3 regions of the Agarivorans aestuarii genome follow, and region 3 is predicted to be linked to each of the others. Evidence: predicted binding sites of a transcription regulator. Region 3 holds the regulator's gene; each other region holds the start of a gene.
The links. Region 3 encodes MetJ, which represses methionine synthesis genes. Its sites were predicted from a motif close to TAGACGTCTAGACGTCTA; they were not measured.
Positions count from the first base shown of each region.

Region 1: metE (5-methyltetrahydropteroyltriglutamate--homocysteine S-methyltransferase) is a predicted target of MetJ. The motif match lies at 8,253-8,270, and genes of this name have one in related genera.
Region 2: metK (methionine adenosyltransferase) is a predicted target of MetJ. The motif match lies at 3,392-3,409, and genes of this name have one in related genera.

Region 1 is NZ_AP023033.1:3,598,012-3,608,680, reverse strand. Features, by position in the region: gene K5609_RS16840 (YjiH family protein) at 1-79, shown strand, start outside; gene K5609_RS16835 (HAD family hydrolase) at 132-779, shown strand; gene K5609_RS16830 (DUF6933 domain-containing protein) at 870-1,448, shown strand; gene rarD (EamA family transporter RarD) at 1,520-2,473, shown strand; gene K5609_RS16820 (endonuclease/exonuclease/phosphatase family protein) at 2,470-3,429, opposite strand; gene K5609_RS16815 (hypothetical protein) at 3,633-3,998, shown strand; gene K5609_RS16810 (helix-turn-helix domain-containing protein) at 4,014-4,955, opposite strand; gene K5609_RS16805 (YMGG-like glycine zipper-containing protein) at 5,131-5,904, shown strand; gene K5609_RS16800 (GGDEF domain-containing protein) at 5,961-6,947, opposite strand; gene K5609_RS16795 (LysR family transcriptional regulator) at 7,080-8,015, opposite strand; gene metE (5-methyltetrahydropteroyltriglutamate--homocysteine S-methyltransferase) at 8,284-10,551, shown strand; gene K5609_RS16785 (MATE family efflux transporter) at 10,657-10,669, shown strand, end outside.
Region 2 is NZ_AP023033.1:882,149-892,817, forward strand. Features, by position in the region: gene gshB (glutathione synthase) at 1-330, opposite strand, end outside; gene rsmE (16S rRNA (uracil(1498)-N(3))-methyltransferase) at 331-1,062, opposite strand; gene K5609_RS04165 (hypothetical protein) at 1,227-1,655, shown strand; gene K5609_RS04170 (SprT family zinc-dependent metalloprotease) at 1,644-2,108, opposite strand; gene metK (methionine adenosyltransferase) at 2,200-3,351, opposite strand; gene K5609_RS04180 (YbbN family protein) at 3,712-4,257, opposite strand; gene K5609_RS04185 (chloride channel protein) at 4,613-5,884, opposite strand; gene tkt (transketolase) at 6,091-8,085, shown strand; gene epd (erythrose-4-phosphate dehydrogenase) at 8,169-9,194, shown strand; gene K5609_RS04200 (phosphoglycerate kinase) at 9,250-10,413, shown strand; gene fbaA (class II fructose-bisphosphate aldolase) at 10,512-10,669, shown strand, end outside.
Region 3 is NZ_AP023033.1:419,382-430,050, forward strand. Features, by position in the region: gene priA (primosomal protein N') at 1-2,003, opposite strand, end outside; gene rpmE (50S ribosomal protein L31) at 2,244-2,456, shown strand; gene K5609_RS02010 (hypothetical protein) at 2,535-3,143, opposite strand; gene K5609_RS02015 (DUF4062 domain-containing protein) at 3,188-3,616, opposite strand; gene K5609_RS02020 (hypothetical protein) at 4,161-4,664, opposite strand; gene K5609_RS02025 (hypothetical protein) at 4,654-5,001, opposite strand; gene metJ (met regulon transcriptional regulator MetJ) at 5,423-5,722, opposite strand; gene metB (cystathionine gamma-synthase) at 5,875-7,032, shown strand; gene metL (bifunctional aspartate kinase/homoserine dehydrogenase II) at 7,061-9,472, shown strand; gene K5609_RS02045 (alpha-amylase family glycosyl hydrolase) at 9,633-10,669, opposite strand, start outside.

The sequences.
Region 1 (10,669 bases), 1.5 Mb from region 3:
GCAGTTGTTTGCTATCTTCTTGATTCGTACTTTAGTCACCTTGCCGATAATTGCGGTAATGGCCCATTTATTCTTTTAATATTTAAGCCGCTTAGCGTGAGTTAAGCGGCTTAGCTTTACTGGAGAGTTGTATGCATTTTAGCGCTGCTGTGTTTGATATGGACGGTTTGCTGCTCGACAGTGAGCAAGTGTCTTACGATACCTTTTCTCAGGCTTGTAGAGAGCTAGGTTTAGCCTTTAAAGAACAGGTTTACCTTAGCTGTATTGGCACCAATGCCGAGCAAATAAAAAAGACCATTTGTGAGGGATACGGCGAGGGCTTAGATTATCCAAGGCTGCGTGATTGTTGGTTGGATAAGTACCATGCCTTGGCTGTTGATCAAGCATTACCGATTAAGCAAGGTGTCGTAGATTTGTTGCAGTGGTTAACAAGCCAAGGCGTTCCATTAGCTGTAGCCACTTCTTCGGGTAAACCTACTGCTGAAGCTAAGTTAGGCAACGCAGACTTACTGCATTTTTTTGAGAGTGTTTCTACCGGGTGTCAGGTGAATAATAGTAAACCGCACCCAGAAATTTTCTTAAAAGCGGCCAAGTCGCTAAATATTGACGCCAGTAAGTGTTTAGCCTTTGAAGACTCAGAAAACGGAGTTAGAGCTGCAGTAGCAGCAGGTATGCAGGTCTACCAGATCCCGGATCTTATTCAACCTAGTGAGGAGCTTAAACGCTTGGGACACAAGGTTCGCGCCTCATTAAGTGAGGTCTTACTGGAGTTAAAATAGCTGAATTAAACTAGCCAGCAAATATTTGACGCTATTTGCTGGCATCGATTTTGCTCTTTGTAGATTATTAGAATCAGCGATGAGCAAATTATGATAGAAATTCAGATTAGTAACGATGTGCAAGCTTGGCTTCCTCGCGAACTACCTTCCCTTGAAAACGCCTCTGTTCGTCATAGCTGGAGTGCTCACGCATTTGCTGTAGATTCACACGAATGCTTAGCGGTAATTGAGCGCAACAGTGGCTACGTAATGCTATTTTTTGATTTAAACAAACGTGATTACCAAAACTTTTCTCGGGTATGGCAACTACGTTTATTGACCGAAGCTATTGCTGTAGCCGATCTACAAGACGAAGAAATTGATGCCTTGAAGCAAAATATGTTGGCTGATTTTCAAAATGTATTGGTGACCGATGGGGTAAACCACCCGGTAGCACCGCAGTTAGATAAGCTTAAAAACTTAGTACAAGTAATGGCTAAACGAGAAGGCAAAGTGCCTAGTAAGCAAATGGATGAGTTTCGTTGGGGGGTGATTCTTAACGATTATGCTCAGCGTCAAAATGGCCTGAGCCCATATCAAAAAATGCAAAGCCAATGGCAAGCTATGGCTGCCACAGCACAATTTCATCAAGTATCAGCTCAATCATCTAGTACCAAGCTTTTACACTAGTTAAAAATTGCGCAAATAACTTGCAGCCATAGCATAATTGCTGCTTAATCAGGGTTTAACTCATTGATTAAGTGGCTGCTGTGGCGCTAGTTTCCTCTCACTCTTCCCGTCTTTATTTTGGTTTAGCTTGCTCGGTAATGGCTTCGTGCATGTTTGCCTTTCTTCCTTGGTATATCCATCAGTTTCCTTTAAATGAAAACAGCGGCAACTGGCTAGCTGCTCAACGTATTGTGTGGAGCTGTTTGCTGATGTTTGTGGGGTTAGCTTGTTTCAAGCAACTACCTTTGCTCATTCGGCACATGGCTAATTGGCGAGCTTGGCCACGTTTGATGCTGGCTGCTGTATTAGTTGGCTTGCAGTTTTGGTTGTTTATTTGGGCGCCCGCTAATGGCCAGACGCTGCCGGTTGCGCTGGGCTATTTTTCCTTGCCATTGGTATTGGTGTTAGTGGGGCGCTTTGTCTATAAAGAGCGCTTGACTAGCCTACAGTGGGTATCGGTTGCAGTGGCTGCTACTGGAGTGGCTTACGCTTACCTAATGGCTGATGGCTTGTCGTGGATTGTGCTGCTGGTGGCCTTGGGCTACCCATTGTATTTTATGTTGCGGCGTAAGTATCCCTTGCCCAGCCATATTGCTTTTACCATCGATAATTTGATGTTATTACCCTTAGCGGTAGCCTACATACTGATGAGTGATGGGGTAAGCGTGGCGCAAAGCCAGATGGTGACTTTGTATAATGCTACACCTTGGCTATATTACTTCGGGCTTGGCATAGCGGGCACCATTCCTATGTTACTGTTTTTACTTGCTTCTAACTATTTGCCACTGAGTTTGTTTGGTTTGATGGGCTACTTAGAACCGGTATTGGTATTTTGCGTTGGCTGGTTACTTGGTGAGCGTTTAAGCCCTGAGCAGTGGCCAACTTATATGCTAATCATTTTGGCCTTAATGTTACTGGCTATAGACGGCCTGAGGCGCGGTGTTCGCCAGACGATAAGCAGCAAAAAGCAGTCAGAAGTGAGTTAAGGCAGCGCTAAACTTGCGGTTATAGGGCGGTGGTCGCCGCCTACTGAGTCAAGTACTCGGGCGCTGGCAAAACCTAGGTCTGTTGAAGCTAATACGTGATCTATTCTTGCGCCGTGCCATGAGGTGTACTTGGTATAGTTTATACCGCTGCCCACTAGGTCAATGCCATTATTTAGGCCCGCTAAATGCCGTTGATAAAGATTTTCTTGGACCGTCATATTAAAGTCTCCGGCAGCAATATAGCTAGTTTGCTGCTTAGCCCAAGACGCCACCAAAGAAGCTTGCATGTTGCGGGCAAAGTGCAAGTTGTTAAATGCTTCAGGCTCAAAACTGCGATAGATTAAGGCGTTAATAGTTGGTCTGGGTGTGTCCATATGGATATTGGCTACGCTCAGCGTTTTATCGCCAATTTGGGTATGATAGAACACGGCAAATTTTCCCCAGCCACCAAAGGTTTCTCTAGAAAGGCTGCCTTGATGTTCAAGAGGTGTTTTACTTACGGTGCATAGGTGGTCGCAATGGCTATACCAACTATCGTCGAATATTTGCTGCACCCATTCAGGCTTTGACTCTTGCATAAATACTATATCGGGTTGAAGTTCTGCCACTAACTGGCGAATACGTTGTGAACTCGCGCCATTACCGTTGTTTAAAGACAATATAGTGATTTTTCCAGCCTGTTGCTGAGGCAGCTTAAGCTGCAAATCTTGAAATTGTACAAATACCACAGCGCACAATGCCCAGCTTAAAAATTGCCATTTACCCAGTTGGCGAATAAATAAAATGGGCGTTAAGGCCAGCAATATCGCCCACCAGCGTGGAGAGAATAGGCTCAAGTAACTAATTGATATTCCTAGGGGAGTATCTGGCAGATGCGGCAAGCTCAATATTGCTCCTGCTACTAGCAAACTGCAAATAGAAAGAGCAATGGAGGCGAGTTTTACTAGCTTATTCATTGGCTAATTGTTACCTTCTGCGGCCTATAAAGTTCTGGCATGAGTATATACGTCAGATCTGACACATTGCCATGTTGCGTCGTTTTAGCGTAACAAAGTTTTTGTACTATGCGTAGTTATTGAAACGTAAACAATATGTAACAGCCGAGCCAGTGGTATTTTGCTGTTAATGGTGGTTTTGTTAACAAGTAGGTTGATTTAAAATGTTTTCTAAGCAAGGATCTGCTGCAGAAATTGGGTTCGAAAATAAGAATTTAAGCTTAAAAAAAACCAAGGCAGGCGGTGTGTTTCAGCTGTTACTAATATTACTCGGTGCGGTAGTGCTGTTTTTTAATCGCCGTGATAGTAGTGAAAGAGTGTGGGCTCGTTTACCTACTTTAAATGATTACCAGACGCGCTACCCTGAAAAAACCGACGATGCCAATTCTATTCGTTGTATTCATTGCAATAGCGACCAAACTTGGGAGTATGGCTTGGAAAGCCTTATGGATCACCGCCGTGAGTGCGTGTGTCTTGCTTGCGGTCATCGTTTGTGGCGCAAAGAGCAAGAGAGCTTATCTATCCAGTAGCTGCTTTATTTCTTCTTAATCACTTCTCAAGATATTTAAAAATACCGGTGAATTAAATAACGCTTGTCGTTCTATCCTACAGGTTACGTACTGATAGCGCTTACCGCGATGCTTAATGCCCACATTGCGGTTGTCACTTGGTGGGCCTATCTCTTCAATGGTGTGTGGTACGTTTTCTAGCATTACAAAAGCGATGTCACGGCGAACTCTAATGCCAATATAGCTTAGCGAATTATTCATGATGAAAGCTTTAAATAAGTTTTCGTAAACTTGGGTGATGGCGTTTACTCGCCCAGTGTATATGGAATAAATATATAAGCTGGCTGGCTCATTGCTACCAGCTAGCATTTTTTCGCTTACTTCAGCTTCATCTAAGCTCTTATCCAATAGTTTTTCAAAATAGGGCTGTTTTATCTTGAGTGCGAAACAGTGCCCGGCTAGTTGACCAAGGTAGAAGTAATAGCTAACTTCCGCAGCGGGATGATTTTGTAGTGACTCGAGCCAAGCGCTGTTCCACTGCTCATGGCCATAGGTAAGGTTGTCTATGTAATTACTTAAGTGTTGTGCACTGTATTGAGTAAGGGGGTGGGGCGGAGTAATTCGTTCAAAATTCTCTTCGCTCTGCGGCAGGTAAGGGTGAGCCCCCATGTAATGCTTAAACTTAGCGCGAGCTTCTAATACCTTGTTCATCGCTTGATTGCTGGGAAGGTTTTTCGAGCTAAAGCTACTGGAAGTGAAAATTTTATAAGCTTCATCACCAAAGTAGCGAATAATTTCCAATTGCCGATTTAAGCTCGGCGCTACTTTTCCTCTTTCCCAGCGGCTCACCGCCAAGGCATCCAGCTCACTAAATTCTGGGCTAAAGGCCGCCAATACTTGGCAAAGTTGCTCTTGGGTTAGCCCTGCCTGATTTCGCTTTTGCTGCAAATAGTCGGCAATGTCTTGGTAGTCAGCCATTTAGAGTCATCAAGTAATTGTTATTATGTAGTTTATTCTAGCAAGTTGTTGCTACTTCGCCCAATGGGTTCCGCTAGGCATTAGCTAACAAAATAAACTTTTTACATGCCCTGATGTTAGTTTGCGCCTTGCTTTATCTTAGTCGCATATTATTTAGCAATAGCGAGAACCATGAATGAACAAAATCGGAACCTCTATTAGTGTCGTTTTACTTGCAAGCACCATGCTTGCCGGCTGTGCCTCAACGGATGGTGAGCCTGATCCTAACCAAGGAATGAAAACCGGTGCAGTAGGCGGAGCCGTATTAGGTTTAGTTATGGGAGCAGTTACTGGAGATGCTGAGTTGGCAGTGAAAGGTGCTGCTGTTGGTGCTGCGGCTGGTGGTGCCAGTGGAGCAATGCGCGATTACGAGAATAGCCATGAGAATCGCCGTACCGATAAAACTGCAGAAGCGATAGCCCAGCCAAATACCGTGATCATGAATGGTGACAATGCTACGGCTAACCAAGGTGAGCATTTGAACAAATTACTGGGCCAATGGCAGGTAAACGTTTGGGCGATTCAGCCTGATGGTAGCACCATCGAAGCGCAGGGGCTTGCTCGCGGTAAAATGATGGAAAGTGACGCTGCTACGGTTGAGCTAGAGCAGCTAGAGGTGGCTGGCGAAAATGTTGAGTTACAAGCCAGCACAACCATTAGCTATAACCAACAACAAGGTCATCAGTTAAGCGTGAGCGCCTCTAACCTTGAAAATGACGTGGTGTATGCGGGCGAGTTTCAAGCGGGCATGAACCGTTTTAGCTACTATCCTTTGAGCCAGGTTAGTACTGCTAATATGCGCATGGAGTTACGAGTGGTGAGCCCGCAGCTATGGATTGTTGAAACCTACTCACAGCAAGGTAGTGAAGAGAAAATGATCCAGTCTTATCGCTTTAGCAAGATCAGTTAATAAAATTATACTTATAAAGTAACGTTAGTAGTGATTAGCCTATTTAAACAAAGTGTTCAAATAGGCTGTTTTGGTGAGCTGGTTTCTACACGCTCAAATTGACTGGGCCAAGTTTGCTTTCTCCCCGCTTGCTTGGCTTGATATAAACCTTGGTCTGCCCTTTCTATCCAATCATCAATACTCTCATTTTCTTTGATGCTAGCTATGCCTGCACTAAAGCTAATCGACAGTTGGTTAGGCGCCAATAAACTAGAAATTTTAGCTACGAGCTTCTCACTAGTTTGGTAGGCAGTATCAAAGTCTGCATCATGCAACATGATAAGAAACTCTTCGCCTCCGTAGCGAAATACTCGGTCGTTAACGCGGGTGTTTTGTTGCAAAAAGTGGGCAAACCACACCAGTATTTGATCGCCTACATTATGGCCATGTTGATCATTAATGGCTTTAAAATGGTCTAAATCTAAAAGGATAATGCTAGCTTTTATGCCACTGCGTTTATGTTGCTGAGTCGCTTTTAGCAGCTCATCAAACAAGGCTCTGCGGTTATAGCAACGCGTGAGGGAGTCTTTAAAAGCGAGTTCTTTGAGTTCGTTATTTTGTTTTACCAGTACCCGCGCTAAGCCCCAAGCAAAGATGTGTGAAGCCACCACGCCAATGCTAAAACGTATACCTTGGTGAATACCCAAGTGATTAACGCCAAGAACTATTGCTAAAATACTGACCACCAACACCAGCCGTTCTGCCATTTGCAGCGGTAGGTGGATGAAACAGGCCAGTATTAGCGCGGGAACAAAAAATTCCCCGTGCATGTTTGATTGGGTTAGTGCTAATAAAACCGGTGGGATGGCTAATAGTAAGAACCAAACATCGGCGGTTTTATAACGGTTTGACTCAGGCTGAGTAAACAAGAAAAACAGCGAAACCAAAATGGCTATAGCGCAGGGCAGTACCACTAAGCCATACCAAAATACCCCATTCACTAAATGAGTAATTGAAAAATAAGCGCTAGGAATAAAGCCCGCCAAATGCATGACAAGGCTCATTTTTCTTTCTGTAAATTCGGCTGGAGACCAGTCTGAGACCATCGTAAAAACCTTTGCCAAAAAGTTAAGATACGCGCTAGGGAGATTTCCTTATGTTATTAAAAATAAACTCTTTTTAGCTGATCCGTCAAATCAAATTGCGGGTTTATTTTGATTAAAGCTCAAGCTTCTAGTGCCCTTTAGTTGCTTAAGCGCTTGCTGCAAAATTAGCTCAATAAAACTGTTTAAAGTAGTACTAGATTGCCGGTGTTTGTTAAATGCCGCATACATTGGACGCCATAAGGCTTGTTCAAACGACAATAAGTGCACAAATTGTTGCTGCGCATAATGCTCTACAGCCCAATAAGGCATAGCTGCCACTCCCATTCCTGCTGCGACCATTTGCAGTAACATGGATGGGTTATCGGCATGTTTCCATTGTTTTACGGCTACTTGGCTGGGCTGAAGAATGTAACGATAAAGGTCCAAGCGCTGTGGTGTGACCGGGTAACAGATAATAGTTTCTTCACTTAACTGAGCCGCGCTTACAGTTGTTTGTTCTGCTAAGCCGTGTTGCGGTGGACAAATCAGCACCATTTCATATTCGAACAAAGGCTCAAAGTGGATTTGATCTTCTGGGCTAACTTCTGAGGTGAGCAGAAGGTCGGCTTCACCGCGCTGCAGCAAGGGGAGCCCGTTGTAGTTTTTGTCTTGGCAAAAGTGGCTACTTACTTCTGGCCAAGCTTGCTGGAACTGCTGTAAAGCTGGCAGTAGCCATTGAAAACAAGCATGGCAATCAACACTAATGTTTAGGCGAGTTTGCTGGCCTTGGGCTGCGCTAAACTGATGCTCTGTTTGTTCAACTAAAGGTAATACTTTCTCGGCTAGTTGAAGCAATTGTTGGCCTTGTTGGGTTAGCTGTAAGGGCTGTTGCTTTCTTATGACTAGGTGAGCATTGATCCTTTGTTCAAGATCTTTGAGCTGATGAGACAAGGCTGAATCGCTAATAAACAACTTTGTGGCAGCCGCCTTAAGTGAAGAGCTAGATGCAATGGCTTGTATGCAACGTAAATGCTTAATCTCTAACATTTAGCTGGCTCGCTCCCTGATTGGCTTGATAAATTGGCAGCTTAGGTAGAGCGCCCACGTTTGTATATATGCCCAGTGACTTAGATGTATTAACTTGAATTTATTTCAATATGGCGGCCTAGATTAGAGCGTGTCAAGGCAATCTTTAGGTTGTTCCTCACCTTTACTTGAGAGAAATTCAATTTAACTTGATGGCTTTTCAATTGTGTTGTGCTTTAGCTCTGGTCAATATGGATTTACACATCTAGACGGCTAAAAGGATATAGACATGAGCACTACTCACGTATTGGGGTACCCAAGAATTGGTAAGCAACGAGAACTAAAATTTGCGCTAGAAAGTTACTGGCGTGGTGAGTCTTCACAGCAAGATTTATTGCAAGTGGGTAAAGACATTCGCCAACAAAATTGGCAAGCCCAAAAAGACAGTGGTCAAGCTTGGGTGACCGTAGGCGATTTTGCTTGGTACGACCAAGTACTAAATACCTCATTATTGTTAGGCAACCTGCCTAAGCGTCATCAGTCTGAGCAAATTAACCTAGATAGCATGTTTGCAATTGCTCGTGGGCAACAGGGCTGTGGCTGTAATCATGCGGCATCAGACATGAGCAAATGGTTTAACACCAATTACCATTACATTGTCCCCGAGTTCTCTGAAGACAGCGTATTTAGCTTACAGTGGACGCAATTATTTGATGAAATTCGCGAAGCCTTTGAACAAGGCCATGCGGTAAAACCGGTTATTTTGGGGCCAGTTTCATACTTATATTTGGGCAAAAATGATGATCAAGCTGCTGATGGCTTTGAGCGTTTGTCCTTGCTCCCCCAGTTATTAACGGTTTACCGTGAGATTTTCCAGCGCATCGCTGCTTTGGGCGTAGAGTGGCTTCAAGTTGATGAGCCAATATTGGGTTTAGAGCTGGATACTCAGTGGCAAGATGCCTTGTTAGCTGCTTACCAAACGAGTATTAGCCCAACTAAAGTGCTATTAACCAGTTATTTTGCCGATGTACTGGATAACGCAGAAGTTATTCAGCAATTGGCCGTAGACGGCTTGCACCTAGATTTATGCGTCGCGCCACAGCAGTTAGAGCAAGTACTTACTTGGTTACCTAAAGAGTGGGTATTGTCGGCTGGGGTGATTAATGGCCGCAATGTGTGGCGGGCTAACTTGCCTGAGCTTATTGAGAATTATAGTTCGCTTAAAGTCCGTTTAGGCGAGCGTTTATGGTTTGCTTCATCTTGTTCACTATTGCACAGTCCGCTTGATCTAGAGAGTGAAACGGACTTGGGTGATGCTAAGTATCGTTTGGCTTTTGCGGAGCAAAAATTGTCTGAGCTGCAAATACTTGATGAAGCGCTAAACGGTGAAGCCGACGCATTGCGCCTGTCTCGCCAATACAGTGCTGCATTGCAAAACCCAAGTAAGAAAAACAACTCCAGCTTGCAGCAGCGAATTAGCGCCTTAACCCCGGCTGAGCGTGAGCGTACTTTAAGCTTTGAACAGCGCCAACAGATTCAACAGCAAAGTTTACAGTTACCGCCTTTGCCAACCACTACCATCGGTTCATTTCCACAAACCAATGAAATTCGCCGTCAGCGTCGTGAATACAAAGCAGGGCAACTAAGCCAAGCCGATTATGATGCTGCGCTTGCGCAACACATTAAGGATGCCATTGAGCGTCAAGAGCGCTTAGATCTTGATGTGTTAGTGCATGGTGAAGCAGAGCGTAACGACATGGTGGAGTATTTTGCCGAGCTTTTAGATGGCTTTATTGCTAGCCGCTTTGGCTGGGTGCAAAGTTATGGCTCGCGCTGCGTGAAACCAGCCATTATTGTTGATGATATTGAACGCGCCAAACCACTTACCGTTGAGTGGAGCCTTTATGCGCAATCACTAACTAACAAGCCAGTAAAAGGCATGTTAACTGGCCCTGTAACCATTTTAACTTGGAGCTTTGCCCGCGAAGATCTTAGCCGCGCCCAAATTGCTGAACAAATCGCTATCGCGCTTAATGATGAAGTGGCGGAGCTGCAGCAAGCGGGCATTCAAGTGATTCAAATTGATGAACCTGCTATTCGCGAAGGTATGCCGCTTAAACGCAGCCAGTGGGACGATTACTTAAGTTGGGCGGTATCGGCCTTTAAGCTCTCTGCAGCCAGCGCCAAACCTGAAACACAGATCCACACTCATATGTGTTACAGCGAGTTTAATGACATAATGCCGGCTGTTGCAGCACTGGATGCCGATGTATTAACCATTGAGACCTCGCGCTCGGCCATGAGTTTGCTGCAAGCGTTTGAGCACTTTGAGTACCCCAATGAGATTGGCCCAGGCGTTTATGATATTCACTCGCCAAACATTCCTAGTATCAATGAGATTAAATCTTTGATCGACAAGGCGGCTCAATGGATCCCTTTGCAGCGCTTGTGGGTGAATCCAGATTGCGGCTTAAAGACCCGTAACTGGCAGGAAACCGAAGCCGCCCTCAATAACATGGTGTTAGCGACTAAAGAATTACGGACTAGCCTCGCTTAAGTGAGCAGACAAAAGTAGCCCCTTAAATTAAGGGGCTATTTCTCCAATGACTTCGTTTTGATTAGCGCCTACACTAGAAATTATCTTGTTGTTTTGAGAATTTCTATGCCAAAGGCAA
Region 2 (10,669 bases), 460 kb from region 3:
GCCCTCAGCTTCGGCGCGCTCTAAAATATATGTGGCGTAGATAAACTCGGTATCAAATGGAGGATCTTTGCGCATTAAAATGACATCTAGCTCACTCAAGCTTTGATCAACTTCACTGCCTAACTCATACCAAGATTGCTCGTCATGTTGCACGGCTAATGGGCGCATATTAGCTGCAGCTCTGCCGCCATCTAAATAGAGATCTTGCATCTCCATATAATAAATCTCGTAGCCGCGTGATTGAGCTTCTAGCAACATGGCGAAACTAGAATCTTTTTTGATGTTAATGTCGGCGATGGGATCCATCACTATACCAAGTTTAATGCTCATTTATGCTAAGTCTCCAAATTGACATTGCAAAGCGGTAATAGCCGTAAGGGCTGCGGTTTCGGTTCGCAGTACCCGCGGCCCTAAAATTGTCTCTTGAAACTGATGCTGATTGCAGTTCTCAATTTCTTGCTCGCTTAAGCCACCTTCTGGCCCAATAAGTAGCCTTACTCCATGTTCAGGAGTTGGCAGGGTCTTAATGCTATATGGGGCCTTTGGGTGTAAATTCAACTTCATAGCGGCAGACTCTTCACTGGCCCATTGCCCTAGGCTTTGCAGTGGTGCTATTTCTGGCACAACACTGCGCCCCGACTGCTCACAAGCAGCAATAGCAATTTTTTGCCATTGTTGGCGCTTCTTCTCAAAGCGCTCTTGGTTGAGCTTGACTCCACAACGCTCGCTGGTGAGAGGGGTGATTTTATTTACTCCCAGCTCCACGGATTTTTGAATGGTAAACTCCATTCTGTCACCACGAGAAATCACTTGGCCTAGATGGATATGCAGAGGAGACTCACTGGGGTTAGCGGCAACTGCGGTAATTTTCACCGACACATGCTTTTTACTGGCGTTTTCTATTTGTGCTGCGTAGTTATTGCCATCGTTATTAAACAGCTCAAGTTGCTGGCCAGCTTCCATGCGCAGTACCCGCCCAACGTGATTGGCTGCTTCATCATCAAGCTCTGTGACCATGTTTAGCGAGAGCGGCTGAGAGTGGAAAATTCGTGGAATGCGCATGGTGAAAAATAGGCCCTTTGGGTTGTTGTATTGGTTAAGGATTTGACTGTTAAAGGATAAACCTATTGCTTACTTATGCCTAGTAATCCATTAGTACATAGGATATTTCTATATTGATTTATTCGTTATTTATTGTAGTCTGTGCCTTTTTCAAGGGACTGAATATGAAAGTAATTAAACTTGGTTTGGCTTTTTCTATGATGGGGCTTTTAGGTTGTGCTGCGACCAATCAAAAAGTGGAAGAAATAGCATTGAACTATCAACCAAATCCTCCTTCGGTTGTTACCGAAACTACTAAACAGTTACTCGTTGAGCGTTGCAATAAAAGAGTGAGTTCTGTGAGTTATTTAAAAACACATTGTTATGTTGTGGGTGATGTATTGGTTATTGAGCACCGCCTTCGCGACAAGCGCAGGGAATGGACTGCAAATTCTATTTCTGACTCTCAGCTTCGATTAGCTAATAACGTTTGTAATTCTCATGTGGAATTTGGTGCTCTGCAAGATGGTATGGGTTACATGGTTAACTTTACTGGGGGAAGAAATGGTTTACCTACCAGGGTTATCACCATTGACGATTGTTCAAACTCTTAATCGTTGATTACACTTCTTGCACTGATAACTGGCCCCTTTTAACACTTTATTATGGCGTTGTACACTTAGTTGATGAACTTGGCAGGCGCAGCGATATTCATAGCTGGCTAGCTTTAGTTGCTTCAGTGAGTAGCTATGAGTGGTTGCTGCAGGGCAGTTGAACACTTGCTGCATAATTTGCTGCCACTCGGCTCCATGCGGTTTTACTCTTCCATAAATGGCATGACAAACTAGGTGAGCCACTTCGTGAGGAACTGTTTGGGCTAAAAAGTGTTGCGGTTGTTGCTGATAAAAATGGGCATTAAAACGCAAACGCCATTGGCTTAGGTTAGCACTGCCTGCGACTTTACTTTTCCGCGATGACAGCACCACTTCTGGGCGAGGAAAATTACGCTTATAAAAAGCTTCTGCCAGAGTAAAGCACTGTTCTACTTGTTGAGTTAATTGCTGCACGAATTGAGTTCTTAGATTTAGCCAATAAAAAAGCCGAAAGGATAATCGACGATTATACGCTTTCGGCTTAATTTAACGAGTGGGCTAAAGCTTATAAGCCAGCTTCACTCTTGAGTAGTTCTGCTTTATCGGTTGCTTCCCAAGGGAATTCTTCACGACCAAAGTGGCCGTAAGCAGCAGTTGCTTTATAGATTGGACGCTCTAAATCTAGCATGCTTAAAATGCCGTAAGGGCGCAGGTCAAAGTGCTTACGCACTAAAGCCACTAATTTGTCATCGGCAATTTTGCCAGTGCCAAAGGTATCAATGCTGATTGAAGTCGGCTCCGCTACACCAATTGCATACGATACTTGAATCTCACAGCGATCGGCTAAACCTGCGGCAACAATATTTTTAGCTACATAGCGGCCAGCATAAGCGGCACTGCGGTCAACTTTTGAAGGATCTTTACCAGAGAATGCACCGCCACCATGACGTGCCATGCCGCCGTAGGTGTCTACAATAATTTTACGACCGGTTAAGCCACAATCACCCATTGGACCACCAATTACAAAACGGCCAGTAGGGTTAATGTGAAACTGGGTCTTATCGTTAAGCCACTGTGCAGGTAGTACTGGCTTAATGATTTCTTCCATTACGGCTTCACGTAAATCGGCAGTAGAAATGCTGTCACAGTGCTGTGTAGACAAAACTACAGCGTCAATGCCAGTGATAATGCCGTTCTCGTAAGCAAAGGTAACTTGTGATTTAGCATCTGGGCGTAACCAGTCAAGCGTACCGTTTTTACGCACTTCAGCTTGACGCTTCACCAGCAAATGAGAATAAGTAATTGGTGCAGGCATTAGTACGTCGGTTTCGTTGGTGGCATAACCAAACATTAAACCCTGGTCGCCAGCGCCTTGCTCTTCAGGGCGAGAGCGGTCTACACCTTGGTTAATGTCTGGGCTTTGTTTGCCCACAACGTTAAGCACTGCGCAAGAGTCAGCATCAAAACCCATATCTGAGTGGGTGTAGCCAATGTCACGTACTGTTGAGCGAGCAAGTTCTTCGATATCAACCCACGCTGAGGTATTGATTTCGCCGCCCACCATTACCATGCCGGTTTTTACGTAGGTTTCACAGGCTACACGTGCCTTTGGGTCTTGCTCTAAGATTGCATCCAATACTGCATCGGAGATTTGATCTGCAATTTTGTCTGGATGCCCTTCAGACACTGATTCTGAAGTAAATAAATGAGTAGCCATGTTTATATCTCGTAAATGGAATTATATACGTATGGATGTTTTACCATCTGGACGTCTATTCTAAGTGAGGGGTAAAAGATTTGCTAGCGCTTATTAATGAAAATAATTCACATTGGCAGATTAGTTTTATTGAATTTGCCCATTAGTACGCAGGCTTTCAACTTTAAGATCTTAGCAAAAACTATTTTGTTGCTAATCACTTAGCTATCTCTAGGGGCTGGAGGTAAATCAGAACGGCAGATACAGAGCACTGCTAAGAAAAGACTAAAGATGGTGGTTGTTAGAGCTTAGTTTGAACTACAAATCACTTAGCCACTTTTAAAGCGGCTAAATGTACAATTTTGAGAGCAAGTTGCGTTGTTAGGGCTTGCTCAGCTCGTGCTTGATCCAGTTGCTCATGTTTTGCCGAGTTTCGAGTCCGGTTTTTCGAGCGATTTCTTTGTCGCCGCGCACAATCACTAAGACCGGTAGGGTAGACACTTGATATTTGCTACGAGCTGTCCTGTCTTCACTTAAATTAATTAGCTCAATTTTCTTTTCATTCTGCTGGTTATAGAGCATCACTAAATCAGCTTGAATTTTACTGTGATCGTTTCGGTCATGCACAAAAGAAACTAAGCGAATAGGGGGGCGAGGGCTACGGGTTAAATCTAGGCATTGGCCACTATCATCGTATTCCTTACATGACCAAACAAAATCGTGGTACTTAAGAGTTTGCGAATAGAAGTATTGGCCTGCATCGAACTTTTTGATGCTAGGTATATGTTTGGTCGTATCACCATGTTCATCGCTGAAGCTTTTAATCACCCGGCTATTAGCCTTAAAGGTGGTAGTGTCGGTGTTCTCGGCAGCAAAAACTTGGCCAGAAAACAAAGCCATTATTAACAGTACAACTGGGCGGCGCATAAAACTTTCCCTATAAAATACAAAGCCACTATTAATATCTCTGGCATATTAAAACACTCTTGGCTTTAAGCCTATCGGATTTTTTAGTGGTACCGTTCTCATTTTGAATCCGCTTGGTTTTTTGGGGAATAGCTACTCAATCGTCTTTATTAGGCAGGTATTATCATTTCGTTTCAACGGTTTAGGGCTTTGGTTGCCTTGATTGTTAATACAAGGCTATCCATTTCAAGAACCCACAGGAAGAGAGCTGCTCACTTAATCAAGCTAGAAATGCGCTTTGTGAGAGAAAAATGACAGGCGTCTATATTTGCGCTCTAGCTTTGAATATCGTCACTATTGCCCAGCTTATTTCAGTTTAGCTTTGTTGTATCTGCTCGCTGTCTAAGATTTTGTTCTCTTCTTTAACCAATACCGGGCTATTGATTAGGCGGATTTGTGCATTGAGCAACTGCTGTTCGATTAAACTTGGAGAGCGGAAGATATATTTGGCAACGGCGCTGGCGCATAAACATGCCACCATGGCGGGAATCACTATTTCCACTTGCATGGTTTGTTCGGTAATCAGCAAAAATGCAGCCCAAGGCGTGCGAAATACCGCGCCAAACATAGCGCCCATTCCTACTATGACCAGCATTAGGTCGGCGCTGGTAGGGATAACATCACCAATAATACTGCCTAAGATACCGCCAATTACCAACATGGGGCCTAAGCTGCCACCGGGTAGGGCAAAGGCTAAAGCTACAGTAGTTAAGACGATCCTAGCTAGTAACCAGAGATGCTGTTGGCCAAGGTCTAACTCCCAGTAAAGTAAACCGTTTGGCGTAATAGGTTCTAAACCTAACCATTGAGGGTTTAGTAGTCCAGCTAAAGCAGTCACACTAGCAGCAATAGTTACCGCATAGTTGCGGTTAAGTTTAGGCATGGCGCGAATAAGCTTAACCAGCAAAGTAGCAAATACACCACACAACATGCCGAGTAAGGCAAACTGCGCTAAACCATGCCATTCAAAAGACTGTGGAGGCAGGTTAATTGTTAACATGCTTCCACCATGTAATTGCGATATAACGCTTGCTGTTGCTGCCACCACCGCAATGGTGGCGATAGAGCGCCAATTAAAGCGGCGCATGACTAACTCATAAGCTATCACCGTACCGGCCAATGGCGCATTGAATAAAGCCGCTACTGCCGCGGCGGTGCCACATGCAACACTTAAGCGTACTTGACCTTCAGTTAAGCGCGCGGAATAAGACAAATTACTGGCAACAACCGCACTTAAATAACAGGCTGGGCCAACTATTCCTACGGCATAGCCACCCCACGTTAACAGCAGGCCTACCGCAAACTGATATATCAGGTTACCCCAGTGCAGCTGCCCCTCATCAAAGTGGTAAGCCTTCACCACAAAAATTAAACCCACTTGTTTGTAACGACTAAACAGCCGCTCAAACAACAGAATACAAATAGCCGCAATAAAGGGCAGTGAATAAACAGGTAAGGGCGAATCAAGAAACTGATTAGGGTTGAGGTGGGCGAGATCACTAAACAATAATGCTAAGCCACTGGAGAACAAACCTATGAACAGGTAAACAAAAAAACTGCGGCTGCGAAAAGCAAAGTTGTTCGCCATTTTTTGTTTAACGTCCTTGTTTGGTTCTTATATCAAGACTTTATCACGAAGATTCAAACTGTAAATATGCGATTGCTTAAGCATTCAGCAGAAAAAATGCATAAAACTGGAGATTCTTTTTAGATAAATATTGAGTAACACCGTTGACTTTGTGACAATACGCGCCTCTCGATACCCAATAGCCCTAATATTTGCAGGAGAAATTCATGTCTTCTCGTCGTCAATACGCCAACGCTATTCGTGCTTTAAGCATGGATGCAGTTCAGCAAGCTAACTCTGGTCACCCTGGTGCACCAATGGGAATGGCTGACATTGCTGAAGTTCTATGGCGCGACTTTTTGAAACACAATCCAACTGACCCAAACTGGGCAGACCGTGACCGCTTTATTCTATCTAACGGTCATGGCTCTATGTTGCTGTATTCTCTACTGCACCTTTCTGGGTATCAACTACCTATTGAAGAGCTTAAAAACTTCCGTCAGTTGCATTCAAAAACTCCAGGTCACCCTGAGTACGGTTATGCACCTGGTGTAGAAACTACCACTGGCCCACTAGGCCAAGGTATCACCAACGCTGTAGGTATGGCGCTAGCTGAGAAAATTTTGGCTGCGCAATTTAACCGCGACGGTTTCCCAGTTGTCGACCACTACACATACACCTTCTTAGGTGACGGCTGTTTGATGGAAGGTATTTCGCACGAAGCATGCTCTTTGGCGGGTACTCAAGGCCTAGGTAAGTTAATCGCATTCTGGGATGACAATGGCATCTCAATTGATGGTGAAGTAGAAGGTTGGTTTACCGACGACACCGTTAAGCGTTTTGAATCTTACGGCTGGCACGTAATTGGTGGTGTTGATGGCCACGATAGCGAAGCGATTAGCTCGGCAATTAAAGCTGCTCAAGCTGAAACTAAACGTCCAACCATGATTTGTTGTAAAACTGTGATTGGTTTTGGTTCGCCAAACAAATCTGGTAGCCACGACTGTCACGGTGCTCCACTAGGCGCTGAAGAAATTGCAGCGGCACGTGAGTTCTTAAACTGGCCACATGCTGCTTTTGATATTCCTCAAGATGTTTACCAAGCTTGGGATGCAAAACCAAATGGTGAGAAATCTCAGTCTGAGTGGAACCAGTTGTTTGCTGGCTACGAAGCTACTCACCCAGAGCTAGCGGCTGAGTTTAAGCGTCGTGTAGACGGTCAACTTCCGAGTGATTGGAAAGAGTTTGCCGATAACTACATTAGCGAACTGCAAGAAAGCCAAGCTAAGATTGCCACCCGCCAATCTTCTCAGAAAACTCTAGAAGCCTTTGGCCCTAAATTGCCAGAGTTACTAGGCGGTAGTGCTGACTTAGCGCCGTCTAATCTTACTATGTGGTCTGGCTCTGAAGCGGTTACTGCTGAAGATGCATCAGGTAACTACATGCACTACGGTGTGCGTGAGTTTGGTATGTCAGCCATTATGAATGGTATGACCTTGCATGGTGGATTAAAACCTTACGGCGCAACCTTCCTTATGTTTATGGAATATGCACGTAACGCTCTTCGCATGGCTGCCTTAATGAAGCAACCTGCGATCTTCGTTTACACTCACGATTCAATTGGTTTGGGTGAAGATGGTCCAACTCACCAAGCGGTAGAGCAAACTGCAAGCTTGCGTTTGACGCCAAACATGAGCACCTGGCGTCCATGTGACTCTGTTGAGTCTGCAGTGGCGTGGCGTCATGCGGTAGAACGCACCGACGGTCCAACCTCATTGATCTTTTCTCGCCAAGGCTTAGCGCCTCAAGCGCGTGATGCTCAGCAATTAGCTGACGTTGCTCGTGGTGGTTATGTACTTAAAGATAGCGCTGGTACGCCAGAGCTTATCTTAATCGCAACTGGTTCTGAAATTGAGCTAGCTGTAGCAGCTTACGAAGAACTAACTGCTGCTGGTAAAGCAGTACGTGTAGTGTCTATGCCTGCTACCGATGTATTTGATGCACAATCAGCTGAATACCGTGAGTCAGTATTACCAAATGCTGTTCGCAAGCGTATTGCTGTAGAAGCCGGTATTGCCGACTTCTGGTACAAGTACGTTGGCTTCGACGGTAAAGTACTAGGTATGACTACCTTTGGTGAATCAGCGCCAGCTGGTGAACTATTCAAGCTATTTGGCTTCACTAAAGAGAACTTAGTGAACATGGCTAACGAATTACTATAAGCTCGCGCTTGGTGTAATTCAGTAAAAATGGAACCCTCTGCTAAGAGGGTTCTTTGTTTTAGCGTTATATGAAGGCGATTAGTATGCCTAATCAAGCTATCAGAGTAGCCATTAATGGCTTTGGTCGAATTGGCCGCAGCGTAGTGCGGGCGCTCTTTGAATCTCATCGTCAGCACCAAATTAAAATTGTCGCTATTAATGAACTGGCCAGTCCAGAGGCCATGGCGCACCTACTTAAGTATGACTCTACCCACGGCACCTTTGCTGAAGATGTACTGCTGCAAGGCGAAACATTGTCGGTAGAAGGTCAAGTCATTCAGTTATTGCATCAAAGCGAGCCAAGTAGCTTGCCTTGGCAAGAGCTCGCTGTAGATATTGTGATGGAATGTACCGGTCGTTTTAGCTCGGTGGCCGATGCGCAAATGCACATTGACGCAGGGGCTAAAAAAGTTTTGTTTTCTCATCCTGCCGATCCTTGCGTAGATCAAACTGTGGTCTATGGTGTAAATGACCAGCTATTAAGTACCAGCGACAAAGTGGTGTCTAATGGCTCTTGTACCACCAATTGTATTGTGCCTGTGATACAGGTCTTAGATGAAGCCTTTGGGGTTGAATGTGGTACTATTACTACAATTCACTCGGCCATGAACGACCAGCAAGTGATTGATGCCTACCACACAGACTTGCGCAGAACACGTGCTGCAGGGCAATCAATTATCCCGGTTGATACTAAGCTAGCCAAAGGTGTAGAGCGGATCTTGCCTAAATTTGCAGGTAAATTTGAAGCAATTGCGGTAAGGGTGCCAACGCAGAACGTTACGGCGATGGACTTAAGTGTAACATTGTGTAAAAAAGTTACAGTTTCTGATATAAATCAAGCCATCCAAGCAGCAACTTGCGGTAAATTAAGCGGCATCTTGAGTTATACCGAAGAACCATTGGTGTCTATCGATTTTAATCACGATAGTCATTCAAGCATTATAGACGGTTCACAAACCCGGGTAAGTGGCGAACATTTAGTAAAAGTGTTGGCCTGGTGTGATAACGAATGGGGCTTCGCCAATCGTATGTTAGACACCGCAGAGTTAATGAGTAACACGGAATTGTAGGTTTAGCCATGCTGGCTAAACTGTAAGTTTAAATTGAAACTATAGAGGACAGATAATGTCAATTATCAAAATGACCGACTTAGATCTTGCAGGCAAACGCGTATTTATCCGTGCTGATCTAAACGTTCCAGTAAAAGACGGTAAAGTAACTTCAGATGCACGTATTCTTGCATCACTTCCTACCATTAAGCGTTGTCTAGAAGCTGGCGCTAAAGTAATGGTTACTTCTCACCTAGGTCGTCCAACCGAAGGCGAGTACGCTGAAGAATTCTCTCTAGCTCCTGTAGTTAACTACTTAAACGATGCACTAGATTGTGACGTTAAACTAGCTAAAGATTACCTAAATGGCCTAGAGCTAAACACTGGTGAATTGGTTGTTCTTGAGAACGTTCGCTTCAACAAAGGCGAAAAGAAAAACGAAGAAGAGCTATCTAAGAAGTATGCTGCATTGTGTGACATCTTCGTTATGGACGCATTTGGCACTGCTCACCGCGCCCAAGCTTCTACTCACGGTGTAGGTACTAACGCTCCTGTAGCATGTGCTGGCCCTCTTCTAGCTGCTGAGCTAGAAGCACTAGGCAAAGCAATGGACAAGCCAGAGCGTCCATTAGTAGCAATTGTTGGTGGTTCTAAAGTTTCTACTAAACTAACAGTACTTGAGTCTTTATCTAAAATTGCTGACCAACTTGTAGTGGGTGGTGGTATTGCCAACACATTTATCGCTGCCGACGGCCACAACGTAGGTAAATCTTTGTACGAAGCTGACCTAGTCGACACTGCTAAAAAGCTAATGAAAGAGTGTGCTATTCCGGTAGCTACTGATGTTGCATGTGCTAAAGCATTTGATGAAAACGCTGAAGCTGAAATTAAGAACGTTGCAGACGTTCAAGATGACGACATGATCTTCGACTTAGGCCCAGATTCTACAGCAGCTCTTGCTGAAATTATTGGTAATGCTAAAACTATCCTTTGGAATGGCCCTGTTGGCGTATTTGAATTCAAGAATTTTGAAGCAGGTACCGCGGGTATTTCTAAAGCAATCGCCGAGTCTGCAGGCTTCTCTGTAGCGGGCGGCGGTGATACACTAGCGGCCATCGACAAGTTTGGTATTAAAGCCGATGTATCTTACATCTCTACTGGCGGCGGCGCTTTCCTAGAGTTTGTAGAAGGCAAAGTATTACCAGCTGTAGCCATGCTTGAAGAGCGTGCAAAAGGCTAAGAACGTAATCGGGAGCGCAGCTCCCGATTTTCTGTATTAGAATACTCTGTTACAGAAACAAGAATTTTTAATCAACAAGACTAAATGGAACCATTGCTATGTCTAAGATCTTTGACGCAGTTAAACCAGGTGTAATCTCTGGTGATGACGTACAGAAAGTTTTCGAAATTGCTAAAGAAAACAAATTCGCACTACCAGCGGTAAACGTAGTTAACACTGACTCAATCAACGGCGTACTAGAAGCTGCGGCTAAAGT
Region 3 (10,669 bases):
TGTTGTAGCGGTTGAGCAAGTTGGTATAGCTGTTGGCTAAGCTCGTTAACTGCGTTGCCATCGGCAGCTTCAAAGCGAAACAGCGCCTGAAAGCTAAAGGGCGGCAGTTCGGTATCTTTGCGCTCGTTTAAGGCAAAGCGAGCAAAATGTTGGTAACCGTTGTTGATAAGATCTTGCAACAGCTCGTGTTCTGGATGGTGAGATTGCAACAATACTTTGCCCAGTAAATTCGCTCGACCAGCTCGGCCAGCTACTTGAACGTAAAGTTGGGCTAAGCGTTCTGGTGCGCGAAAATCAGAGCAAAATAGAGCGTGGTCAATATCTAACAAAGCCACCAAGGTGACGTTAGGAAAATGGTGACCTTTAGCCAACATTTGGGTGCCAATTAATATTTGGTATTGGTTATTGTGAATATCGTCCAGTAACTGTTCTAAGCTGCCTTTGCGGCGGGTGCTGTCACGGTCGATGCGCGCCACTTTGTATTCGGGAAATATCTCCAGCAAGGCTTCTTGCAACTGCTCGGTGCCTAAACCTGTTGTTACCAAGTTGGTAGAGCCACATTTTTCACATTGGTGTGGCACGGCTTTTTGGCTGCCACAGTGGTGACAAGCTAAGTGGCGAGGTTGCTGATGATAGGTAAAGTAGGCCTCACAGCGCTCACATTCGCATACGTGGCCACACTCATGGCACAGCAACGCAGGAGCGTAACCTCGGCGATTTAAAAACAGCATTACTTGGCGGCCAGCTTTTAACTCGATGCGCATGGCTTTAATCAGTGCCGGTGATAAACCTGACGATAGTGGCTGCTGGCGAATATCTAGCAGTTGTTGCTCGGCCAATACTGCATTACCGGCGCGTTGTTTTAGTTCTAAGTGCGAGTAACGGCCGCTTAGCGCATTATGCAAACTTTCTAGCGATGGGGTGGCAGAGCCAAGCACCACCGGCATTTTTTCTAATCGGGCACGCACTATGGCTAAATCGCGCGCGTGGTAGCGAAAGCTGTCTTGCTGCTTAAAAGAGCTGTCGTGCTCCTCGTCGATAATTATTACCCCAGGGTTTTTCATGGGGGTGAATACTGCCGAGCGGGTGCCAATAATAATGCCTGCTTCGCCTTGTTTGGCTTTAAGCCATGCGGTAAAACGCTCGGTGTCGTTTAACCCAGAGTTAATCGCATAAACCGGCACTTTAAAGCGCTCCGCAAAGCGCGCTAAGGTTTGTGGCGTTAAGCCAATTTCGGGCACCAATACTAAGGCTTGTTTACCTTGGGCGAGCACTTCGGCAATAACATTTAAATACACCTCGGTTTTGCCCGAGCCGGTAATACCCTCGATAAGAAAGGCCTGAAAACTGCCAATGCTTTGATTAACTGCCGCCACTGCAATGGCTTGTTCTGCATTAAGCTTTAGCGAGGCTTGGTTGTTGGTATCGCTTTTCGACCACAGCGCTGGCGCGGGTGTAATCTCATGTTTTTTGATAAAACCTTTATCTACTAGCGCTTTAATGGCAGTACGGGATAATTCTTGTTGCTTGCATTGTTCGTCACTCAGCTGGCCATCTTCTTGCTGTTGCAAGCTGCCTAATACAACCCCTTGCTTGGGGGCGCGGGTAAAGTTTGCTAGATCGGCCACTTTGCCCTGCTCGCTTAAACGCCACACCACTATGCTTTTCGCTTTGGCTGGCTCACCTTTGCGTAAAAGTGCTGGCAAGGCTTGGCTGATCACATCTCCCAAACTGTGGTGATAATAAGAGCTAGCCCAATTAAGTAGCTTAAATAGGCTTTCTGGTAACAATGCTTGTTGATCGAGTGATTCACTAAAAGGTTTGAGTTTATCTTCGGCAATGTCGCTATCGCTGGGGTGTTCTATTACCAAACCCACTTTTTCGCCTTTACCAAAAGGCACCTTTACGCGAGTACCAATGGCTGGCATTGGGGTGTTTGCTGGCACGCTGTAATCAAAAAGGCGACGCAGGGGAATAGCTAAGGCAACACGAACAATCGACACTAATCAATAAACTCAAGCAAAAAACCTGTCTCATTCTACTGGCAGAGCACCTTGCGGAGCAAATTAAGCGTTTGGCGAATTTTTACCCGCTTTTTGTTGTTGGGTGCTTGCTATGCTAGGTGGCTTCTTATATGATCCGCCACCTAAAATTTATAGGCTCTGATAGAGTTGCTTTCGTATGGTGTTTGGTGTCAATTGTGGCGACCGAATGGCGATACGGCCCAAGTATTGAGGTAATCCATGAAAACTGATATCCACCCAACTTACGAAGTACTTACTGCTACTTGTTCTTGCGGTAACGTAATCGAAACTAAATCTACTCGCACTGGTTCTATGTTCCTAGACGTATGTGACAAATGTCACCCGTTCTACACTGGTAAGCAACGTAACGTTGATACCGGTGGTCGTGTTGATCGTTTCAACAAAAAATTCGCTGTATTGGGCAAAAAATAAGCCAGCCTTATTTACGCTACACAGCAAACAAAAAGCGCCTAAGGGCGCTTTTTTTGTGTCTGGGTGTTATGTATCAGTTTAATTAAGAAGTGGAGCAAGAATGGTGTATCCATTTTCATCGGTATCATAGACCTGCTTGTCTTTTAGCCATGATTGAATCAAATAGATATCCTCAGGGTAGACAGAGAGGTGTTGGAGATCACCCTTACGATATTCACCACAAGGTGACGGAAACAGAGGAGTTATTTCTGTTGAAGCTTTTAAAGTAGTGCTATACACACATTTTTTGATTATATCTCCTACCTCACCTTCTGAGCTGATTTGTCTGATCTGACTTTTTACGGTTTCTTTTAACTCTTCTATATCTATGTTCACTGAATATGAAGATTGTATGAATCCACGACCTCGATATCTAAATTGTAGTATTGAGTATCTGACGTTCCAAAATTCTTTTGGGGTAGGTTGCCTTTCGTTGGGAGAACTAAGAGTTGGTGTGTTGGGGATAATATCAATATTGCGGGCTAATTGGAGTTCTAGTCTTTGAATTTTTTTGTTTAATTGTTCATTTTCTCTGGTCAAATTTGAAGTGACTAGGCCGCTTGTTGCTGAGTCCAAGGCTCTAACCCAACCAGGCATTGGATCAGAGTTGATTAGCTTATTAATCGAGACTGTTACTTGTAGAGACAACTCTTCTGGAGAACTCCAATATGAGCACATTCGATTGTTATTTTCTACTGTTTTCCTAAAATCTGAATAGAGCTTTTTCCCATGGTCTGTTTTTCTATTTTACTAGCCTTAAGTTCTTCAGGGTCCTTACACAAAAAGCTAATAATCGGTATGTTTTTGCTTTTAGCATAGTGATACTCGTGGTGAGTGAAGCTACGTGAAACCTGTTTAGATTTTAGGAGGTTAAAATCATCTCGGTAATACTCATTTACCTTGCATTCAGTTCCGTACCTTCCCCCAAGTATTAAGATATAGTAATCGCATTCGTCTATGAGGCTTTTTATAAACTCCCATTGAGTAGAATTAGTTGAGGGAAACAGTTCCATTCCTACAGGTATACAATCGCACTTTAGTAAGTTTTCAGAAACATATCTTCTTTCGTCTTGCAGATCTTCGTAAGTCGAGCTAACAAAAACTTGATATTTCTTCTCCATATGATTTTCCTAGAACCAACATTATTTCATCAGACAATTCTAATCGTTACTTTATCATTTAATGCTAATTGAGTTAGCGCTACACGTTATTAAATGATGATTTAGTTACTATTTAGTAGATGCTTTATGCTTGCGCACTTATTAGTTAGGACCACAGCATTCCCCTCCATTATCGCGAGTAGCGGAAGTTTAAAGTGATTAAGCCAAGCACTGTTTGAGCGAAGCGAGTTGTGCAGGCGCGCTTTAAAATGAGGTGAAAGCACAGATGTAAACAAAGCATCGCTTTGTGTGCTTGAACACAGGAAGAAGATAATGCGGGGCAACCTTTCTTTTGCTTCGTTTTCTTTGGTTGTTCAAAGAAAATGACGCCGCCGAAGGCGAAACCAATGCGCAGAGCTAACGGATGAAGGCTTTGTTTTTCTCAATATGTACTAGGTATGTCTAGATGTAGTAGTTCAGACTTGACAGTTTCCCGATTTTTAGGGGGCTTTGTCAGCTTAGGCTTGGGCTACTACACATTAAAAGTAGAAAACCACCTCAATAGCTATAGATTTAGTTGTTTTATAATCGCAATTAAATCAAATGGCTCACTGAGTAGAGGTTCTTTAAGAAAAGCTATCAACTCTTCAGAGTTAAGCTCATTGATATCATTTACTAACTCATCGGGCTTAAAATTTTGTTTTATTTTTAGCCATTCATCGAGTTGGTTTTTATCCTCTGTTTGAGCTGCGTACTCAACTAAAATAAGCGAATACTCATCGGCTTGTGCTTTGGTGCAACGTTCCATTGCTTCGTGGCTAGCAACAAGTAGCACTACCTTTTTACTTTCCGCTGGCAGAGCTAAAAACCAGTTGCTTGTTATTTTTTCTACTTCTATGTGGTTCCTGCGAGCCTCTCTGCAAACTTGAGTTTTAGCGTTTAAGGCTTGATATTTAAGCTCTAGTTCATTTGCTAAGTTTTCATTACTCATGAGCAGAGACGTAGAAGAAGCAGCCCCTGAGAACGTCATAATCAAGCCTGCTGTTAATAAATTAAGTCTATAGAGCATTATATACACACTCCCAAAAGCGCCTTTCTTTACCGTGAGTATAAATAGATGCGGTACCTGCAATGTCTTCCAGCTTTTTACGTTTTATTTCGGGAATGCTCTTTACAGTGTTGGCATATAGTTCCCAATTATAAGTCGTAACTTGGTAACCCGTAGATATCAATTCTGCAGCTTTGTAGGTGCCTCTGCCTGCAAATATTTGAAAGAAAGGAACTACACTAATGAGCTTATCCAATAAATTTGCCATTTCAACTGTGTCGTTCATCTGCTCTATGTATTGTAGCGTTCTTTCGCTAGGTTCAAAGCCCTGTAAATGACAAAAATTGCCCTTAGACATAATGCCTCCTTTAACTAATTGTTAATAGTATCAGTAAGTTTGTTTTCAATCAATTTGTAATTCTTTGAAAACGCAGCTTACTAAACCTTGTTATTGGCAGGATAACTAAAAGGAAATTGGGCAATTGAATGTAGCTATTCAATCCCTCATTATCGCTGTGAGGCGAAATAAAAATTATTATGCATACTGGGGGATGAAGTGTTATTTAAACACAGAAGTTTTTGGTTAATAGCTGTAGCAGTGTTATGTAGTGGGCTGTCTTGGTACTTTATTGAGAATACTTCAGAACTAGTACTAGCGCATTGCTTAATTATCTTTTCAGTTGCCTATGATGTAATCAAACTTAGGGAGCAAAACAAAATTAGAATAGTGGTTTTAGAGTAAATCAAAAAAGCCGCTCAATGAGCGGCTTTGTAAAATCTTAATCTTCTTTATTGAGTTCTGCTTGGGCGGCTTTCTCTAAGGCCGGGTCGGGCTTGTCTTTTTGCAAGTCGGCGTCGTCGGGCAGTGGTTGGCCAGTATAGGCGTGCAAAAATGCTTCGCAAAGTAGCTCACTGTTGGTGGCGTGGCGTAGGTTATTTATTTGTCTACGGGTTCGCTCATCGGTCAATATCTTTAGCACTTTTAGTGGGATAGATACTGTGATTTTTTTTACTTGTTCGCTTTTTTTACCGTGCTCAGCGTAAGGGCTGATCCACTCACCATTCCAATCTGTAGACATTCTGCAATACACACCAAACTAAAGAGACCCTATTGTAACGGGGGAAATGCGACTTAGCAATCCAACAGCAAAGACATTTAGACGTCTAGAAGTGTTGACGTCTTTTTTGCTGGTGGTAAAGTGGCAGGATAAATTGAGGGAGTAAATCAGCAATGTCTTTAAAAGATCTACAAGCGGCTACTATAGCAGTGCGCAGCGGTATTGAAAGTGATACCCAACACGGTGCGGTAGTGCCACCTATTTATTTGTCGAGTAACTACAGCTTTGCTGATTTTAACCAAAAACGCCAGTTTGATTACAGCCGTTCAGGTAACCCTACTCGGCACATTTTGGCCGAGGCGATTGCCGATTTAGAACATGGCGCTGGTGCGGTAATTACTAACACCGGTATGTCGGCGGTTAACCTTGTTACTGCCTTGCTTGAGCCGGGCGATTTATTGGTTGCTCCGCATGATTGTTACGGTGGTAGCTACCGTTTATTCGACAGCCTAGCTAAAAAGAATGCCTTTGAAGTGGCTTTTGTTGATCAAAATGATGACGCAGCTTTAACTCAGTTATTGGCTAAGAAGCCTAAATTGGTGTGGTTAGAGACCCCTAGTAACCCTTTACTTCGAATTGTAGACATTAAAGCCATTGCTGAGCAAGCGCATGCTGCTGGTGCATTGGTGGTGGTAGACAACACCTTTTTATCTCCTGCTTTGCAAACGCCAATTCTGTTAGGTGCCGACATTGTGGTGCACTCGGCCACTAAATACATTAACGGCCACTCGGATGTAGTGGCCGGTATGGTGGTGGCGGCCAACGAAGAACTGGCCGAGCAATTGGCGTGGTGGGCTAACTGTTTAGGTTTAACCGGTTCGGCTTTTGATTCTTACCTTACTTTGCGCGGCCTGCGCACCCTTAAAGCACGTATGAATGTGCACCAGCAGAATGCTCAAGCCTTGGTGGCGTGTTTGCAACAACAAGAGGCGGTGGGCGCGATTTACTACCCTGGTTTGCCAGAGCACCCAGGACATGCTTTAGCGCAAAGTCAGCAAAAGGGCTTTGGTGCTATGTTCAGTTTTGAATTGAATTTAGAAGAAAACCAAATGGTTAAGTTTTTAAAAAGCTTACAGTTGTTTTCTTTGGCGGAATCTTTAGGTGGCGTAGAAAGTCTAATTGCTCATCCGGCTACCATGACGCATGCTGCGATGTCGGCGGAAGCGCTAGCAGAGGCTGGCATTTCTAATCAGTTATTGAGGGTATCGGTAGGCTTGGAAGATTCGCAAGATTTAGTCAATGATTTACAGCAGGCCTTTGCCCAACTGTAGTTTTACCAGCGTTGTAGAGAGGTAAGTCATGTCGGTAAATAGACATGTGCATAAATTTGGTGGCAGCAGCTTAGCTGATGCAGGGTGCTTTAAGCGGGTGGCGGCGATTGTTGCCAAACATACTCAAGCGCAAGATTTAATTGTGGTATCGGCGGCTGGTAAAACCACCAACCGCTTAATTAACATTATTGAACTGGCTAAGCAGGCTGACAATGCCGCGGCTGATGCACTTAAAGGTTTAATTGAGTTTCAATGCAAGTTAGTTAATGAGCTGCTTGATGAAGCCGCAGCCAAGTCGATTTTAACCGCGCTAGATGGCGAGCATCACCAAATTGCTAGTATTCTTGAAGGTGAGCTTACAGCCTTTACCTGCAACGAAGTATTGTCTTTTGGCGAGCGTTGGTCTGCACGTTTATTAGCAGCTTTGTTAAGTGCTCAAGATTGCCAAGCCGAGTGGTTAGATTCTCGCCAGTTTTTTAAAGCGGAGTTATCTACCCAACCGCAAGTGGATGTTGCGAAAAGTGCCCCCTTATTAGCTAAATGTTTAGCTGAAAAAGCCGCTTGCCGCATAGTGGTAACGGGGTTTATTTGTAGTGATAGTGAACAACGTACCGTGACTTTAGGTCGCAACGGCAGTGATTACTCGGCTACCGAGTTAGCTGCCTTGGCCGATGCTGTGTCTACTACGATTTGGAGTGATGTAGCTGGTATTTATAGTGCTGATCCACGTTTAGTGAAAGATGCAGTATTGCTTGAAAACCTTGCGTTGAATGAAGCTGCAGAATTATCGCGCATTGGTACCTCAGTATTGCATGCGCGAACTTTAGAGCCACTGGCGCGTTCTCGGCAAAAGGTGAACCTGCGCTGCAGTTACGCACCCAACGATGGACAAACCTTAATTCACCGCAAAGGTACTAATAGCCACAGCGCAAAAATTGTTACCTCGGTAGGCAATGTAGTGCTACTTGAGCTTACCTTTACCCAAGATTTTACGCTTAACGCTACGGCCTTGTTAGAAGCCTTAGCTAGTCATCATCTAGCACCCGCTACTCGCCATAAGCACAGCGAAACAGGCTCGCTGCGTATGGCTTACACTTGCGAACTAGTCGATGAAGCCTTGGCCAAAATCGATCAGCTGGCTAGCCAATTTCATATCCAAAAAATTGAGCGTAGCGAAGGTTACAGTTTGGTGGCCCTAGTGGGCGCGGGCGTATGTGATAACCCGCAGCAGTGTTATCAGTTTTTTCAGCATTTGGCTGAGCAGCCATTAGAGTTTATCCACTCGAGTGCTGATAAACTAAGTTTGTGTGCTGTGGTGAGGAAAATCACCTTAGAGCCACTATTAAAAGATTTGCATAGCCACCTATTCAAACAAAAAACCAAGTTGGGTTTGGTAGTCTTTGGCAAGGGCAATATTGGCAGCCAGTGGTTGGAGCTATTTAACCAACAGCAAACTACCTTGGCACAGCAGCATGAGCTTGAAATTAGCTTGGCGGGTGTGTTTTCAAGTAAAGCTGGGCACTTAGACTTTGCCGGCCTGAACCTAGAGCTGCTTGATAGTACTGAAGCCAATACGCCGCTTATTTGGCCAGAGCTATTCGATAAGCTAAAACGCCATCCTTATGACGAGCTTGCTGTGTTAGACATAACCGCCAGTGAAGCACTAAGTGCTTATTATGGTGAATTTGCTCGACATGGCTTCCACCTTATTACCGCTAACAAGCATGCTGGTGCAAGTGAGCAAGCTAATTATTCAGCCTTGCAGCAAGCCTTTAGCGATCATGGTGCGCAATGGTTGAGCAACGCCACAGTAGGGGCGGGCTTGCCAGTGCAAAAAAGTATTCAAAGTTTGCGCGACTCTGGCGATGATATTCATACCATCTCAGGAATATTTTCTGGCACTTTGAGTTGGTTGTTCCAACAGTACGACGGAACCGCGGCCTTTTCTGAATTGCTCGCCGACGCCTTAAATCAAGGTTTAACCGAGCCAGATCCTCGCGAGGATCTTTCTGGTAAAGATGTGCAGCGCAAGTTGCTTATTTTAGCTAGAGAGGCGGGTTTACAGTTGGAGCTAGCCGATATTGCGCTTAGCTCTTTAGTGCCAGAGTATTTAGCGGCCTTAACTGTAGAGCAGTTTTTAGACTCGATGAGCGAGTTAGACCAAAGCATGCTAGAAGCTTTTAACGACGCTAAACGTCAAGGCAAAGTGATTCGTTTTCTAGCCAAAGTGAATCAAAAGGGAGAGGCTGAAGTTGGCTTATCGGCAATTGATGCGCTGCACCCTTTCGCTAACCTTAAACCTTGCGACAATGTGTTTGCTATTGAGAGCTTGTGGTACAAGCAAAACCCTTTGGTGATTCAGGGGCCTGGCGCGGGCAGAGAAGTGACTGCAGGGGCTATTCAAGCTGATTTAGTTAGCCTTTGCAAAAGCCTTAAATAAGCTGATTTTTGGATAAAAAAAGGCCTCTTAAATTAAGAGGCCAAATAGGATATTAAGGGTGTTTACAAACGCTTGAAGGCTACTACCTTCACTCTAGTTTTAAGGGTTGCTAGAAAACCTTCCGCACAAGAAAAGGTGGCGTGAAGCCACCTCTCAATTTTTACTCACATTTGCTAATCATCATTGTTCCGCCGGTTAAGGCATCATTGATTTCAAAGCTATATACGTATTCACCTGCTTCAGGGATAACTACACTTGATTCTGTACCTTCACCGGCTGCAATAGACATTGCTTGTTCCGTTGCAATTACAGCGACTCCGGTAGATGAAGCAAATTCTGAGCTCCAATCTGATGCAGCAAACTTAAAGCCAAACGAAGTGGTCGCTGTTTCGTTTACCACGACTTGGTAAATATTGTCGCCTTTGTAAGTGAACTTATGGCTATCTGGCGTGGCCATGAACCCGTCGCCACCATTGTAGTTACCACGGATCCACATTTCTTTATCCAGAGGACCGTTCCCTGCAACATCTGGTGCGTTACAATCTGCTAAAGGACCAGTACCAACTAGGCTGCCGCCATTTCCTTGTTGTGGACCATCATCTGTAGCTGACATTACTTCTAGGAATAAAGACTCGAAGCCAGCTATTTCGATGGTATAACCACCAGAAGCAATATCGATAGTCTCATTGCTTAGCATGTTGCGTAACTGACCATCACTACCAATATCTTCACTAGTTACAGCAATGGTGTAACTGTTGCTGCTAGTATTGTTTAGGAACAAGATGGTGTTATCTTCGAACTGTTTGTGGTCAAAGAAAACATTAGCCGCATCATCATGATTAATGGCTATACGCTCACCTTTGTAAAGCGCAGGGTTTGCTGCTCGCAAGGTCATCAACGAACTGATGTAATCACGTAAATCAGCTTGGTTAGCATTCGCGCTAAATACGCTGCCGCCTTGTTCGCTGGCTAAGCCTTCTACTTGTCCGCTGTTTCGAGCTACGTGGTCATCACATAAACCTAAATCTGCACAAGTTGTGTTGCCAACTTGGTCGGCAAAGTCTGGTACTTCATCGCCAATCTCTTCACCATAGTAAAGGGTAATTGGACCTGAATAAGCGCTTAAGAAAGCATAGGCCGCTTTATGACGGTCCCAGTACTCCTGCTCATTTGGCTCTGCAATGTTGCCACGCTGTA